DNA from 2 places in the Micromonospora echinospora genome. Region 2 is predicted to be linked to the other one. Evidence: riboswitches for the same ligand, from Rfam matches in the RefSeq annotation. Region 2 holds a riboswitch; the other holds the start of a gene.
What was found. Region 2 has a riboswitch for S-adenosylmethionine ahead of thrC (threonine synthase). Riboswitches for the same ligand answer to the same signal wherever they lie in the genome.

Region 1 (3,620 bases), 2.5 Mb from region 2:
GCCAGGTACAGCACGCGTACCAGCACGAAGCAGGCGACGAACCACAGCGCGGTGTTCACCCCGCCGGCGAGATCCTGGAATGCCTCCGGGATGGTGACCGCCAGGACGAACATGACCGGGGTGACGACGAGGACCGTCAGCCGTGACAGGCCGTAGTTCGCCCGGACCCGGTTGCCCAGCCAGGCGAAGAGCGACCACGACCACCACAGCATGGTGAACACGAGAAGCCCGTGGGCGATCCGCAGCGGCTCCGTCTCCTTCACCATCAGGGCATTGACCTGGATGAACGCAAAGACGAAAACCACGTCGAAGAACAGTTCGGCGGTGGTGACCTGGGTGTGCTCGGTCACCGGGCGCAGCCCCGGGCGCAGTCGCCGCGTCATGGCCGGGCAGGTCAGCGCCGGCGTGGACGCGCGGACTCGTCCGAGCGCCGTGCGGTCACCGGCTCCCCCCTCCGCCCTGGCGGTCTGCCCGGCGCGGGTACCCGTTGGCTCTCCCGGCAAACGCCCGGCGGAGGGCGTGGCCGGTGCCAGGTTCTCGACCGTGCCGGCCGCTCCCAGCCCGGAACGTGCGGCGACGATGCGCCGGTCGAGGTCGAGGTCGAGGTCGAGGTCGAGGTCGAGGTCGAGGGAGGGCCGTCGCCTTCGTCCGGGTGGCAGCGACATATACCAATGCGTCGGACGTCGGGAGGGGTGGGGGTTGTCGCCGGACCGGGATACATCGTATTCTCCATCGAACTAGTCGGGAATGTGGGAGACCGGTGAGTCACGTGGGGCGTCACGTCCCCTCGGCCAGGGCCCCGGGCGGCACGCGGAGGAGCTACGCGATGCGGACGTCGACGCGTACCGAACGGTTCGCCGGGCACCGTGCGAGGACTGCCCCCGGCGCAGATCGCCTTCGGCGGCCTAGCCGCCCGCCGGTCCGGGTGATGCCGGACCGTGGGTACGGCGATCGCGGAGGCGGCGGACCACACCACCCCTGACTGGTTGACTCGGCGGACAACAAGGTCCGGTCGACCTGCCACCCCTTCACGACTGGCGGTAGACATGCGAAAACTCATCCTCCTCGCCCTGGTGGGCCTGGGTGCCCAACTCGTCGACGGCAGTCTCGGCATGGCGTACGGAGTCACCTCGACGACGCTGCTGCTCGCCATCGGCACCAATCCCGCGGCGGCGTCGGCGACCGTTCACCTTGCCGAGATCGGCACCACCCTCGTCTCCGGCGCCTCCCACTGGCGGTTCGGGAACGTCGACTGGAAGGTCGTCTGGAAGATCGGTATCCCCGGCGCGCTCGGTGCTTTCGCCGGTGCCACCTTCCTGTCGAACCTGTCGACCGAGACCGCCGCGCCGTTGATGTCGATCATCCTGCTCACGCTGGGGCTCTACATCCTGATCCGGTTCACTGCGGTGGGTCTGCCCAAGGGCAACCTCGGTAAGCCGCTGCGGAAGCGTTTCCTCGCCCCGCTGGGCGTGGTGGCCGGCTTCGTCGACGCCACCGGTGGCGGCGGCTGGGGGCCGGTCGGCACCCCGGCGATCCTGGCCAGCGGTCGGCTGGAGCCGCGCAAGACCATCGGCTCGATCGACACCAGCGAGTTCCTCGTCGCCGTCGCCGCGAGCGTCGGCTTCATCGTCGGGATCGGTTCCGAGGGCGTGAACTTCGCCTGGGTCGCCGTGCTCCTGATCGGCGGCACCATCGCCGCGCCGATCGCGGCCTGGCTGGTCCGGCACATCCCGCCGCGCGTGCTCGGCTCGGCCGTCGGCGGAGTCATCATCCTGACCAACACCCGCACGCTGCTGCGCAGTGACTGGATCGACGCGTCCGACGGTGTCCGCTACGCCTTCTACGCCGTCATCTACGTCGTCTGGGCCGCCGCTCTGGCGTACTCCGTCCGTCAGTACCGGGCCAACCGGGACGAGGAACGCCGCATCATCGCCGAGAGCGAGGCCGCCGCGGCAGCCGACGGGCCGAACGAGAAGAGCGCCGCCCCGACCGTGTGATTCGCGACACCGACACGGGAGGAAGGCGATCAGCTCTGCTGGCAACGGCGGGGCTGATCGCCTTTCCGGCCAACGGTTGTCGGGACGGCGGTCGCTCGTCCCGCCGGCCGGGTGGCCCACCTTCCCGGGTTGGCCGGGCCACCTGCCGCGGCTATGCTGCGGCTCAGGTCATGAGTGCCAGCGACAAGCCCCGGCTTGCTGGCCGGCAACCCTCGTCGAGGTTCGCGGTGGGGTGCCCCGGGTGATGACCGGGCCCAGCACGACCAGGTGCTGGGCAAGCGCGGGCCCCGTCCCCTGCCGTACCGGGGTCCCTGGATGCCGGAGGTCTGGCATGACCACTGCCCTCGTACCCTCGCCCGTCCGTGCCGGGAATCGTCCGGCGCCACGACCGCCGTACCAGCCGCTCCAGGTGCTCGGCGTGCCCGGTGAGATCAACCTCGACTACGCCGCCTCCGCGCCCTGCGCCCGTGCCGCCGCCGACGCGGTGGCCGAGCTGCTGCCCTGGTACGCCAGCGTGCACCGGGGCGCCGGTGCCCTCTCCCGGCGCTGCACCCTCGCCTACGAACAGGCCCGGCAGACCGTTGGCGACTTCTTCTCCGTCCGCCCCGACGATCACGTCATCTTCACCCGGAACACCACGGACGCGCTCAACCTGCTCGCCCACGCGCTCCCCGCCGACACCAAGGTCGTCACGTTCGCCGGCGAACACCACGCGAACCTGCTGCCCTGGCCGGCCGGGACCCTCCGGCTACCGGTACCCGACTCGCCGAACGCGGCGGTACGCGCGCTCGCCGCCGCCCTGCGCGAACTGCGCCGGGGGACCGACGCCAGCACGCCGATCCTGGTCGCGGTGACCGGCGCGAGCAACGTCACCGGGGAGTGCTGGCCGGTCGCGGAGCTCACCCGGGTGGCCCACCGGCACGGCGCCCGCGTCGTGCTGGACGCCGCCCAACTGGCCCCGCACGCCCCCGTCGACCTGGCCGCGCTCGACGTGGACTACCTCGCCGCGTCCGGACACAAGCTGTACGCCCCGTTCGGGGCCGGCGTGCTCGTCGGGCGGGCGGACTGGCTGGACGCCGCACCGCCGTACCTGGCCGGCGGCGGGGCCACCCAGTACGTCGGGACGGCGACCCACGACGTGCGCTGGACCACCGGCCCCGGCCGGCACGAGGCCGGGACGCCGAACCTGCTCGGCGCGGTGGCCCTGGCGGCGGTCTGTACCGCGCTCACCACCGCGGACCGTGCCGCCCTGCACGTCCGGGAGCAGGCGCTGCTGACCCGGTTGCGCACCGGTATCGAAGCGCTGCCGCACGTCGTCGAGCTGCGGACCTTCGGCCCCACGGCCGACCGGGTCGGCATCGTGTCCTTCGTGGTCGCCGGCCGGGACTCCGCCGACGTGGCCGCCATCCTCGCCACCGAGCACCGGATCGGGCTACGCGACGGGCTGTTCTGCGCCCACCCGTTGGCCCGACGGTTGCTCGCCGAGGCCGCCGCGCGCAGTGGCCGCCGCGACCTGCCGCCCACCGCCCTGCGGGCCAGCCTCGGCCTGGGCAGCACCGACGAGCACGTGGAGCGCCTGCTCACCGCCCTCGCCGCGCTCGCTTGACCCGGTCCGGGCACGAC
Region 2 (11,074 bases):
CGCGGCGGGTGGGGTCGGGCACACGCCCGATCCGGTCCGGTGCACCGGAGCGGAAATCTACCCGCAAGGCTGGATTCGCTCCCGCCCCCGACCGGGCCGCGCCGCCCGGATCCGGGCCCGATTGGCGCACGGTGACGGCGTGATGACCTTCAGTGAGAAACGCGCGGTGGCATGGCGGTGTCTCACCGTATTCCGAGGGAAGGATCCGAATTCACGTGATACGAATTCAGAACGCCGGATTTCGTGGATAGTTGCGCGGTCGACTATTCGGACTCGCCGATCGGCCGACCCGGACGGCCGTACGGAGGATCTCAGCCAACGCTCAGGATCGACGCCGTACCGTGATCCCCATGCCAACCCTGACGGTCGCGCGGCTCCGGCGTGCCCTCCCCACCGGTCGCCGGCTCGTCGCCGCCTCGGTGGCGATCGCGCTGGTCGCCGCCGCCGTCGGCTGGGCGGTGTGGCCGGAGCGTCCCGCCTACACGACCGAGTCCGCGCTGCTGACCGTCCGCTCCGGGCCGTCCGGTGCCGAACCGGTCGACCTGGACACCACCTTCTACCTGCCCGAAGGGGCCTCGGCCGGGAGCCGGGTGCCGGCGGTGCTGCTGGCACACGGTTTCGGCGGTACGAAGGAGACGGTCCGCGCCGACGCCGAGGAGATCGCCGCCCGGGGCTACGCGGTGCTGACCTGGACCGCGCGTGGCTTCGGCCGCAGCGGCGGCCAGATCCACCTGAACAGCCCCGACCACGAGGTACGCGACGCGCAGCGGCTGCTGGACTGGCTGGCCGCCCGACCGCAGGTGCGCACCGACGCCGCCGGTGACCCCAGGGTCGGCGTGGTCGGCGGTTCGTACGGCGGCGGGCTGGCGCTGCTCCTCGCCGCCCATGACCGGCGGGTCGACGCGATCGTGCCGATGATCACCTGGAACGACCTGCCCCGGGCGTTCCTGCCGGAGAGCACCGGTCGCCCGGCGACCGAGGGGGTCTTCAAGAAGGGCTGGGCCGGGATCTTCTTCGGCGGTGCGGGCGCCGCTCCGGCCGGCCTGACCGGCCCTCCCGGCGTCGACGGGGACGAGGAGGAGAGCGGGAACGACGGTGCCCGCGAGGGTGGCCAGCCCGGCGAGCCGACCGGGAACACCCCGGGCGGGCCGGCGGTGTCCGGCTCCCCGCCGGCCGGCGCGGACCCCGCCTGCGGCCGGTTCGCCGCCGACGTCTGCGCCGCGTACCTGCGTATCGCCGCGACCGGCCGGGGCGACCAGGCCGCCGTCGACCTGCTCCGCCGGTCCAGCCCGGCGACCGTGCTGGACCGGATCGAGTCCCCGACCCTGCTGGTGCAGGGCACCGCGGACAGCCTCTTCCCGATCGCCGAGGCGGACGCCAACGCGCGCGGCATCGCCGTCAACGGCACGCCGGTCCGGGTCGCCTGGTTCACCGGTGGGCACGACGGCGGCGACGGCCCGGAGACCGACTCGGACCGGGTGAAGTTCCTGACCGTGCAGTGGCTCGACCACTACGTCGCGGGCACCGGGGACGCGCCGGGCGACGACTTCACCTGGTCACGGATCGCCGGCTTCGACGCGCTCGACCGGGGCCTGGTGGCCACCGGCTACCGCACCACCGACTACCCGGGCGTCGGCGGCGACGACCGCCGGGAGGTCGCCGTGACCGGCCCGGCGCAGCCGATCGCCAACCCGCCCGGCGGCAACCCGGCGGCGATCTCGTCGCTGCCGCTCGCCGGGTCGTTCTCGTCGCTGCTCGACGGGGTCGCCGGTGACCTGCCCGGCCAGCACGCCCGCTTCGAGTCCGCGCCGCTGGGCGGGGCGGTCGACGTGGTCGGCGCGCCCACGGTGAGCATCCGGGCCGCCTCGCCGACCGGGGAGGCCGTCCTCTTCGTCAAGCTCTACGACGTCGCCCCGGACGGCACCGCCACCCTGCCCAGCGGCCTGGTCGCCCCGGTCCGGCTGAGCGGGCTGCCGGCCACGATCGAGCAGGCCCGGCCGGTCACCGTCACCCTGCCGGCGATCGTCCGGCGGATCGAGGCCGGTCACCGGCTGCGGGTCGTCGTCGCCACCAGCGACCAGGCGTACGCCACGCCGGCCGAACCGACCGTCTACACCGTCGCCGTCGGGGACGCGCCGGTCGTGCTGCCCACCGTGAGCGGCGAGCCGATCCCCACCACGGCCACCGTCTGGCGCTGGGTGCTCGCCGGGCTGCTCGCCACCATCGCGGTCGCGCTCGTCGTGCTCGTCGCCGTGCTGCGCCGTCGGCACCGCCGCCAGGACAGCTCCGTCCACCCGGCGTACGCGGGCACGCCGCTGGCCGTCCGGCAGCTCCGCAAGGAGTACGCCGACGGCTTCGTCGCCGTGTCGAACGTCGACTTCGAGGTGCACCCCGGCCAGGTGGTCGGCCTGCTCGGGCCGAACGGCGCGGGCAAGACCACCACCCTGCGGGTGCTGATGGGGCTGACCCAGCCCACCGCCGGGGAGATCTACGTCTTCGGGCACCGGCTGGTGCCCGGCTCGCCGGTGCTCTCCCGGATCGGCGCGCTGGTCGAGGGACCGGGCTTCCTGCCGCACCTGAGCGGCCTGGAGAACCTGAAGGCGTACTGGCGGGCCACCGGACGGCCGGAGTCGGAGGCGCACTTCGCCGAGGCACTGGAGATCGCCGGCCTCGGCGCGTCGGTGCACCGCCGGACCAACAACTACAGCCACGGCATGCGGCAGCGGCTCGCCATCGCCCAGGCCATGCTCGGCCTGCCCGAGCTGCTGGTGCTCGACGAGCCGACCGACGGGCTGGACCCGCCGCAGATCGCCGAGATGCGCCGGGTGCTCCAGCGGTACGCCACCGACGGTCGCGCGGTGCTGGTCTCCAGCCACCTCCTCGCCGAGGTGGAGCAGACCTGCACCCACGCGGTGGTGGTCAACAAGGGACGGATCGTCGCCTCCGGCCCGGTCGAGGAGATCGTCGGCGAGTCGCCGAGCGTGCTGTTCGAGGTCAGCGACCCGGACACCGCGCGGGAGGTGCTCGACCGGCTCGACGGCGTACGGGTGCTGCCGGACACCGAGGGGCAGCTCGTCGTGGACACCAACGGCACCGCCCGCAGCGAGGTGGTCGCCGAACTGGTGCGGGCCGGGATCGGGGTGGACCGGGTGGTGCCCCGACGTCGCCTGGAGGACGCCTTCCTCGCCCTGGTCGGCGAGAACTCCCGGGGAAGCGGGGACCGGTGATGGCGTCCCGGGAGAGCGGGCGGCCGGTGTCGGGGGTCCAGGAAAACGGGAGACCGGCGGCGGGGCCCGGGGGAAGCGGGGAACCGGCGGTGCAGGCGCGGGGGAGCGGGGAACCGGTGATGACGAAGACGTCCGCCACGGTGGGCGCGGCCCCCGGCTACCGCCCGTCGGCGACCCTGCCGTTCGGGGCCGAGTTCCGCCGGCAGGCGTCGCGGCGGCGTACCCAGCTCGCGCTCGGTTTCATGGTGCTGCTGCCGCTGATCATCCTGATCGCGTTCCAGTTCGACTCCGGTGACGACGACAACGGCGGCGGTGAGTTCGCCAGCCTGGTCGAGTTCGCCACCACCGGCGGGCTGAACTTCACCCTCTTCACCATCTTCGTGTCGGCGTCGTTCCTGCTGGTCGTGGTGGTGGCGCTGTTCTGCGGGGACACCGTGGCCAGCGAGGCGAGCTGGGGGAGCCTGCGCTACCTGCTGGCGATCCCGGTGCCCCGGGCCCGGCTGTTGACGGTGAAACTGCTTGTCGCGCTCACCTACTCGGCGATCGCCCTGGCCCTGCTCGCCGGCACCGCCCTGCTGGCCGGCACCCTCCGCTACGGCTGGTCGCCGCTGCGCAGCCTGGTCGCCGCCGAACTGGCCCCGGGCGAGGGACTGCTGCGGCTGCTCGCCGTCCTCGGTTACCTGGCGGTGGTCATGCTGGTCGTGGCCGGCCTGGCGTTCCTGCTGTCGGTGGTCACGGACGCGGCGCTCGGCGCGGTCGGCGGCGCGGTGCTGCTCTGGATCCTCTCCAGCATCCTCGACCAGATCACCGCCCTCGGCGTGCTGCGGACCTTCCTGCCCACCCACTACAGCAACGCCTGGCTGGGTCTGCTCTCCACGCCGGTGCAGACCGACGACGTGGTGCGCGGCTGCATCTCGGCGATCAGCTACGCCACCCTCTTCTGGGGCCTCGCCTTCTGGCGGTTCACCCGCAAGGACGTCACGAGCTGACCGCCGAGCACCGTGTCGCTGGTCAGTAGGATCGCCGGGGCACCCACGCGAGCAGACGGACGGTGACGACGGTGACGACCGGACGGACAGCCACCCGGCGGCAGGCCGGGCTGACCGCGCTCTACCTGGGGGTCTTCGCGACCCTCTGGTTCAGCGTGCCGAAGGCGGATCCGCCGCTGGACACGGTGCTGGTGGTGGCGAGCGTGGCGGCCCTGCTGACGGCGGTGGCCGGTGGCGTCGTGGCCGCCCGGGCACGGGGCGTCGACGCGCCGCCCCGCGACCGGGCCACCGACCGGCGTTACCTGCTCGTCGTCGTCGCCGAGTTCGCCGCCGCCGGGCTGGGCGCGGCGCTGCTCGGGCTTGTCGGCTGGTCGGCGTTCATCCCGGTCCTGGTCAGCGCCGTCGTGGGGCTGCACTTCCTGCCGCTGGCCCCGGTGCTGGGCGATCCGCTGCTGCGACCGCTCGGACTGGCGGTCTGCCTCGTCGCGCTCGTCGGCCTGGTCGCCGGCCTCGTGTCGTCCGGGTCGATGCCCCTGGTGGTCGGCGTCGGCACCGGCCTGCTGCTGCTCGGTCACGCCCTCGTCGCCCTGCTCCGGGCCCGCGCCCCGCGCCCCTGACCCGACGCGGGTGCCTGGTGGGTAAGTGCCCCGACGGGGCACTTACCCACCAGGATCCACACCCAGCGGGGGTGTCAGTGGCAGGTGCCGGCACCACTGTCGGTGAAGGTCTGGTTCGCCACCGGTAGGAAACGCCACTGGTAGACCCCGGGGAGCAAGGTCAGTTTGAGCACCCCGTAGGTGGTGCCGTTGCGGACCTCGCTGTTCGGCACGATGGTCCCGAAATCCGGCTGGAGGGAACGGCCGCCCGTACCGACCACGAACTCTCGGATGCCCTGTGCGGGGTCGTCCACCCGGTTCGGGGTCTGCGGGGCGAACCGCTCGTACTGGTGGGCGTGGCCGGTGAGGAGGATTTCGGCGTCCGCCTCGTAGAGCGCCTGGTAGAGCGGGAGTAGCTCCGGTCGCTCCCGGTCGCCGGAGCTGAAGATCGGGTGGTGCCAGTACGCCAGGGTGCACCGGGCGGGGTGGGCGGCCAGGTCGGCGCGGAGCCAGCGTTCCTGGGGCGAACCGGCGTGACACCCACCGATCTTGCTGCAGTTGGAGTTCAGCACGACGATGTGCCAGCCGCCCGCCGGCATGTCGTACGAGTACCAGCCCTCGCTCGGCTGGCCGGCCGCGGCGCCGAAGTATCCGAAGTAGCCGGCCGCGTTGGCGGTGAGGTATTCGTGGTTGCCGACGGCGGGGCTGGTGCGGGCCTTGTGCCGCCCCCAGGTCGGCCCGTAGCAGTTGGCGAACTCGGCGGGGCTGCCCGTCTCGTACACCAGGTCGCCGAGGGCCGCGACCGTGCCGGGTTCGCGGTCGAGGATCCGTGCGGTCTGCTCGTCGGTGTCCCGGTCACAGGACGCGATGTCGCCGGCGGCCAGTAGGACGTTCTCGCCGGTGCCGGGTAGACCGGTCTCCACGAGGAGTTGCGGTGCGGTCGAGCCGCTCTCCCGGGTGTCGTAGTAGGCGCCGTTGGGGTCGGCGGAGCTGATTCCGAAGCTGACGATCCCGTTGTCGGCCACCGCTGCGGTGACCTCGACGTCGTACCAGGTGTTGGCGGTCACCTGGCCGTACGCGCCGAGCGGCGAACCGGTGAGGGCGGGCCGGTTGGCATAGGTCAGGCTCGTCTCCAGCCAGTTGGTTTCGGCCCGCTGCACGGTGCCGCCGGTGCGGCTGCCGGCGTCGCGGATGGTCGACACGTGGAGCCGTAGCCGGGCGTGGATGACGGGGTCGAGGAGACCGGTGACCGAGAACTTGAGGTAGGAGATCCGGGTCGGGTTGCCGGCCACCGCCAGCACCGGTTGGTTGTCGAAGTTGGTGTTCGGCGCGCTCGCACTCACGTAGCTGTCGTTGGTGGGGTAGAAGACGAAGTTTCCGTTGGCCCGCACCGGAGGAGCGAAGGTGAGGGTTCCGGCCAGGATCGCTAAGACGAGCGCTGCGGCGTATCTGGATCTGGGCACCTGTCGTCACCTCTTCGTGGGCTCGGGATGCCAGTCCACTCGCGCTCCGTCATGGACCGGGCACAAGGTGCGGCCTCCTGGTTAACGGGACGTTGACGACCGGTGTGGTCAGCTCGGTGCCCCAACCGAAGGCAGAGCCATCATGCAGGTCCCCGGAGTCCCCTTCGTCCAGGGCCGTAACACCTACCCCGACCGCGACGGCCTCAAGTTCGGCATCGCGATCCACGCCACCGACAACACCGCCTCAGCCGAGGCGGAATCCGTCTACGCCACCAGACGCACCGACGGGGTCAGCTCGCACTTCTACGTCGACGCCGACTCGGTCGTCCAGTCCCTGGACACCACCGCCCGTGCCGGTCACGCCGGCTCCAGCATCGGTAACGAGAACGCCATCGCGGTGGAGATCACCGGCCGTTCGTCCAGCAGCCGCCAGTGGTGGTTGGAGAACGTGGCCTGGGACCGGCTGGCCGAGGTGTTGGCGGTGGTCTGCCGGCACTACGACATCGCGCCCCGCCGGGCCACCGTCGCCGAGATGAAGGCCACCCCCCAGGTCCGGGCCTTCTACGGACACAACGACATGCGACTGGCCTGGGGCGGCACCACCCACACCGATCCCGGCTCCAACTTTCCCTGGGACCACCTGCTGGCCAAGGTCGAGCAGGCCCTCAACCAGAGCGAGGACGACATGACCCCGGCACAGTTCCTGGCCATTCTCCGTGACCCTTCCGTGGCAACCGAGCTGAGACGTCTGCCGTGGCAGTACAGCGGTGGCGGCATCCCGGCCGACCTCTCCACGCTGAACGTCCTCAACAACATCTACGAGGGCGTCCAGAACTTCCAGAGCGGCAACATCAGCGAGGAGGTGGTGCGAGGGGTGCTGGCCACGCTCACCCCGCAGGCAATCGCCGCCGCGATTCCGCCCGACCTGGCGGAGAATGTCGCCGACGAACTCGCCCGACGACTCGTCGCCTGATCCGGGCCGCCGGCTCGGCCTGCCTGAGGGGTCCCCTGTTCGGCAGAAAGCGGTAACAGGGGACCCCTGCTACCACCTCACCTCGCCCCAGCGGTCTGTTCGCTTGGTGGCTCAGGGGGTGTACGGCACGTCGGTGTGGCTGATCGCCGGGAAGCGGGCGCCGGTCAGCCGGTGCACGGCGGTACGCCGGAGGTCCAGTTCGGCCATGGCCGCCCCCGGTGATCGGGTGAGCTGGACGACCGTGGCCCGCTTGTCGGCGATGCGGATCGACTGGACCGGCGTCCGGTCACCCACGTCGGTGACGGCGACGTAGCGCGGTTGGCCGTCGACGTTGCGCCAAACCACCAGGCTCCAGAACCGCCCCGAGCCGCCCGAGTCGAGCATGACGGCGCCGACCGCGTCGACCGCGCCGTCACCGTCCAGGTCACCGGTCGCGCAGGGCTTCTGGAGCAGTACCGTGGCGCCGTTGCCCGTCCACCGCCCGTCGCGCAGCCGCAGCGGGTTCGGGTAGTCCCGGTACCGTACGCCGCTGCTGCCCAACTCCGCGTCGCTCAGGTCGGCGCAGGTGAGGGCCGGTACCTTGCGTCGCGGTGTCCTGGTGGAACTCGGGCTGGCGTCGACCCGGGCCGGTCCGGCGTCCTCGTCCCGGTCGGCTGGCGCGACCTTCCCAGCGGTGGTCGCGATGGTCGGTCGGGCGTCCCGTGACCGCTTCTTCTTCCCGCTGCCGCCGCACGCGGCCAGTACGCAGACCATCAGCAGCGCCACCACCGGAACCACGCTCCGACGCATCGTCCGTCACCTTTCTCTAGGCAGGTGACCGGGACGGTAGTAGACGGTCGCCAGTGGCCGGACGGGACGCCGGCTCCACTCCGGACGGACTCGACCGTCATCTGGCGGTGGCGAGCACCGCCAGCAGCGCACCGGCCAGGAGGGCCGGCCCGAACGGCAGCTTCGTCCGCCAGCGGACGCGTCGGACGGCAAGGAGCACCAGCAGCACGGGTGCGTTCACCACCCACGGCAGCGCCACACCGAGGAGCACCGCGTCCCAGCCCAGCCAGCCGAGGTACCAGCCGAGCAGCGCGCCCACCTTCGCGTCACCGAACCCGAAACCGCCGCCCGGCAGCAGGACCAGCCCGGTGAACGCCGCTCCGACCGTCAGGCAGGCGAGCAGCCCGCGTACCCAGTCGTCCCACTGGCCGGTGCCGAGCGCGACCAGCCCGAGCAGCGGCGGCGTGGCGGCCAGCGCCGGCAGCACCAGCGGGTCGGGGAGTCGATGACAGGCGACGTCGACGACGCCGAGCAGCACGCCCAGCACCGCCAGGGCGAGCAGGAGCGGCAGGACGGCCACCGCGCCGAGCGCCGCCGCGAGCAGCGCCCCGGCCAGCCCGGCGAGCGCGGTGGTGACCCACCGGGGGACGCCCAGCCGGTGTCCCCGGACGCAGCGACCGGCGAACCACCCCACGACACCGGGGCGCAGTGGCACGCCGCAACCGGAGCAGTCCTGTCGGGGCGGCTCGCCGTACGGCACCGCTAGGCGGTAGCCCACCGTGGGCAGGAGGGCGCCCGCCACTGCGCACCCGATCGCGGCCCCCACCCACCACGGCACGTCCCGCACCCTACCCGCGCTCCGGCGGGTGGACTGGCTCACAGGGTGGGAAGGGGAAGCGGACGCGGGTTGGGCTGTGCGTATGCTCGCAGGCACAACTGAATACCTCATCCAGAGGGGCTGAGGGATACGGCCCGACGACGCCCCGGCAACCACCCCGTGCGCTCAAAGTTGAGCGTCCGACGGGGCAGGTGCCAAATCCGTCCCCGCCGCAGGGTGCGACGCGGGGAAAGATGAGAGGACCCCTCGACATGACGTCGGCGATCGTCGCCCCCGGTATCGACACCACCGCCAGCCCGGCCCGCGCCCTGGTCTGTCGCGCCTGTTCGGCGCGTTACCCGCTCGCCGCCCAGCACGCCTGCTACGAGTGCTTCGGGCCGCTGGAGGTCGACTACGACACCGCCGCGCTGGCCCGGGTCACCCGGGAGCAGATCGAGGCCGGGCCGCAGAACCTGTGGCGGTACGCCGCCCTCCTCCCCGCCGGCCAGGACCCGACCACCCGGGTCACCCTCGACCCGGGGCTCACCCCGCTGGTCGCCGCCGGCAACCTCGCCGCCGAACTGGGCATCACCGCCCCGCTCTGGATCAAGGACGACAGCGCCAACCCGACCCACTCGTTCAAGGACCGGGTGGTCTCGGTGGCCCTGACCGCCGCCCGGGCCCTCGGCTTCACCCGCTTCGCCTGCGCCTCGACCGGCAACCTGGCCAACTCCGTCGCCGCGCACGCCGCCCGCGCCGGGGTGCCCTCGGTGGTGTTCATCCCGGGTGACCTGGAACAGGGCAAGGTGGTCACCACCGCCGTCTATGGCGGCGAACTGGTCGCCATCGACGGCTCGTACGACGACGTGAACCGCCTCTGCGGCGAACTGGTCGAGACCGACGAGTTCGAGGACACCGCGTTCGTCAACGTCAACGTCCGCCCCTACTACGCCGAGGGGTCGAAGACCCTCGGGTACGAGGTGGCCGAGCAGCTCGGCTGGCGGATCCCGGCGCAGGTGGTCATCCCGATGGCCAGTGGCGAGCTGCTCACCAAGGTCGACAAGGCGTTCAGCGAGCTGGTCGAGATCGGGCTGGTGGAGGCCCCGGCCGGCGGCTGGAAGGTCTTCGGCGCCCAGTCGGCCGGCTGCAACCCGATCGCCACCGCGCTGCACGCCGACACCGACACCATCACCCCGGTCAAGCCGACCGGGATCGCGAAGTCGCTGAACATCGGCGACCCGGCGGCCGGCCTCTACGCGCTGGAGGCGGTGCGGCGTACCGGTGGGTGGATGGACTACGCCGACGACGAGGAGATCCGCGCGGCGATCCGGCTGCTGGCCCGTACCACCGGGGTCTTCGCCGAGACGGCCGGCGGGGTGACCGTCGCGGTGCTCCGCAAGCTGGTCGCCTCGGGCCGGCTGGACCCGACCGCCGAGACGGTGGTCTTCAACACCGGCGAGGGTCTGAAGACCATCGACGCGGTCGCCGGCCAGGTCGGCCCGACCCACCGGATCAAGCCGTCGCTGCGCGCCGCCCGCGACGCCGGTCTACTCGGCTGACCTGCTGGTCGTCCCGACGGATCACCCCGACCCGCCCGAAAGGGGGATCGGGCCGATCCGTCGGGTAACCGACCGTTCGCCCAGGGTACGAAAAACCACCCTCCAGGGACTTGACGCCAGTAACCGGTCAGGCGCAGGATGCTTCCTGCGGGAGGGCGTTCGCCGAAGACTTTTCAAGCCTTACGACCCAACGCCGGAGGCGTTGTGCGACCGTCCCTCCCGACCAAAGCTTCCCGGGCCAGCGATTAAATCGCTGGCCCGTTGCCGTTCCGGCGGCGCACCCTCGTCGACATGAGCATCGCCATCGCGTCGTTCGACAAGTCCGACCAGACCGCGATCGACGCGGCGTTCCAGGTGGCCGCCGCCGCGCAGGCCGTCGACCTGCCGGATTTCCCGCAGCTGTCCCGGCAGCAGTTCGAGGGCGGGATCCGGCACCCGATGCCCAGCAGGTCGCTCCGGATGGCGCTGGCCACCCTCGACGACGTCAGCGTGGGCTACCTGGTCCTGTACCTGCCGCAGGCGGAGAACGTCAACAACGCCAGCCTCGAACTGGTCGTGCACCCGGCGTTCCGGCGGCGCGGCGTCGGGCGGGCGCTGTACGGGCACGCCGTGCGGGTGCTGCGCGAGCTGGGCCGGAAGCGGATCATCGCGGCGACGGTCGGGCCGCTGCCCGAGGGGCCGG

Region 1: it holds a riboswitch for S-adenosylmethionine, as region 2 does, so the genes downstream of both, GA0070618_RS23700 (aminotransferase class V-fold PLP-dependent enzyme) here and thrC (threonine synthase) in region 2, are expected to answer to the same signal.

The regions. Positions count from the first base shown of each region.
Region 1 is NZ_LT607413.1:5,317,182-5,320,801, forward strand. Features, by position in the region: gene GA0070618_RS23690 (low temperature requirement protein A) at 1-665, opposite strand, end outside; gene GA0070618_RS23695 (sulfite exporter TauE/SafE family protein) at 1,047-1,997, shown strand; SAM riboswitch class IV at 2,164-2,284, shown strand; gene GA0070618_RS23700 (aminotransferase class V-fold PLP-dependent enzyme) at 2,329-3,603, shown strand.
Region 2 is NZ_LT607413.1:2,795,293-2,806,366, forward strand. Features, by position in the region: gene GA0070618_RS12875 (alpha/beta fold hydrolase) at 351-3,227, shown strand; gene GA0070618_RS12880 (ABC transporter permease) at 3,347-4,216, shown strand; gene GA0070618_RS12885 (hypothetical protein) at 4,288-4,833, shown strand; gene GA0070618_RS12890 (CBM96 family carbohydrate-binding protein) at 4,908-6,203, opposite strand; gene GA0070618_RS12895 (peptidoglycan recognition protein family protein) at 6,418-7,248, shown strand; gene GA0070618_RS12900 (hypothetical protein) at 7,360-8,037, opposite strand; gene GA0070618_RS12905 (A24 family peptidase) at 8,135-8,854, opposite strand; SAM riboswitch class I at 8,959-9,094, shown strand; gene thrC (threonine synthase) at 9,106-10,392, shown strand; gene GA0070618_RS12915 (GNAT family N-acetyltransferase) at 10,684-11,074, shown strand, end outside.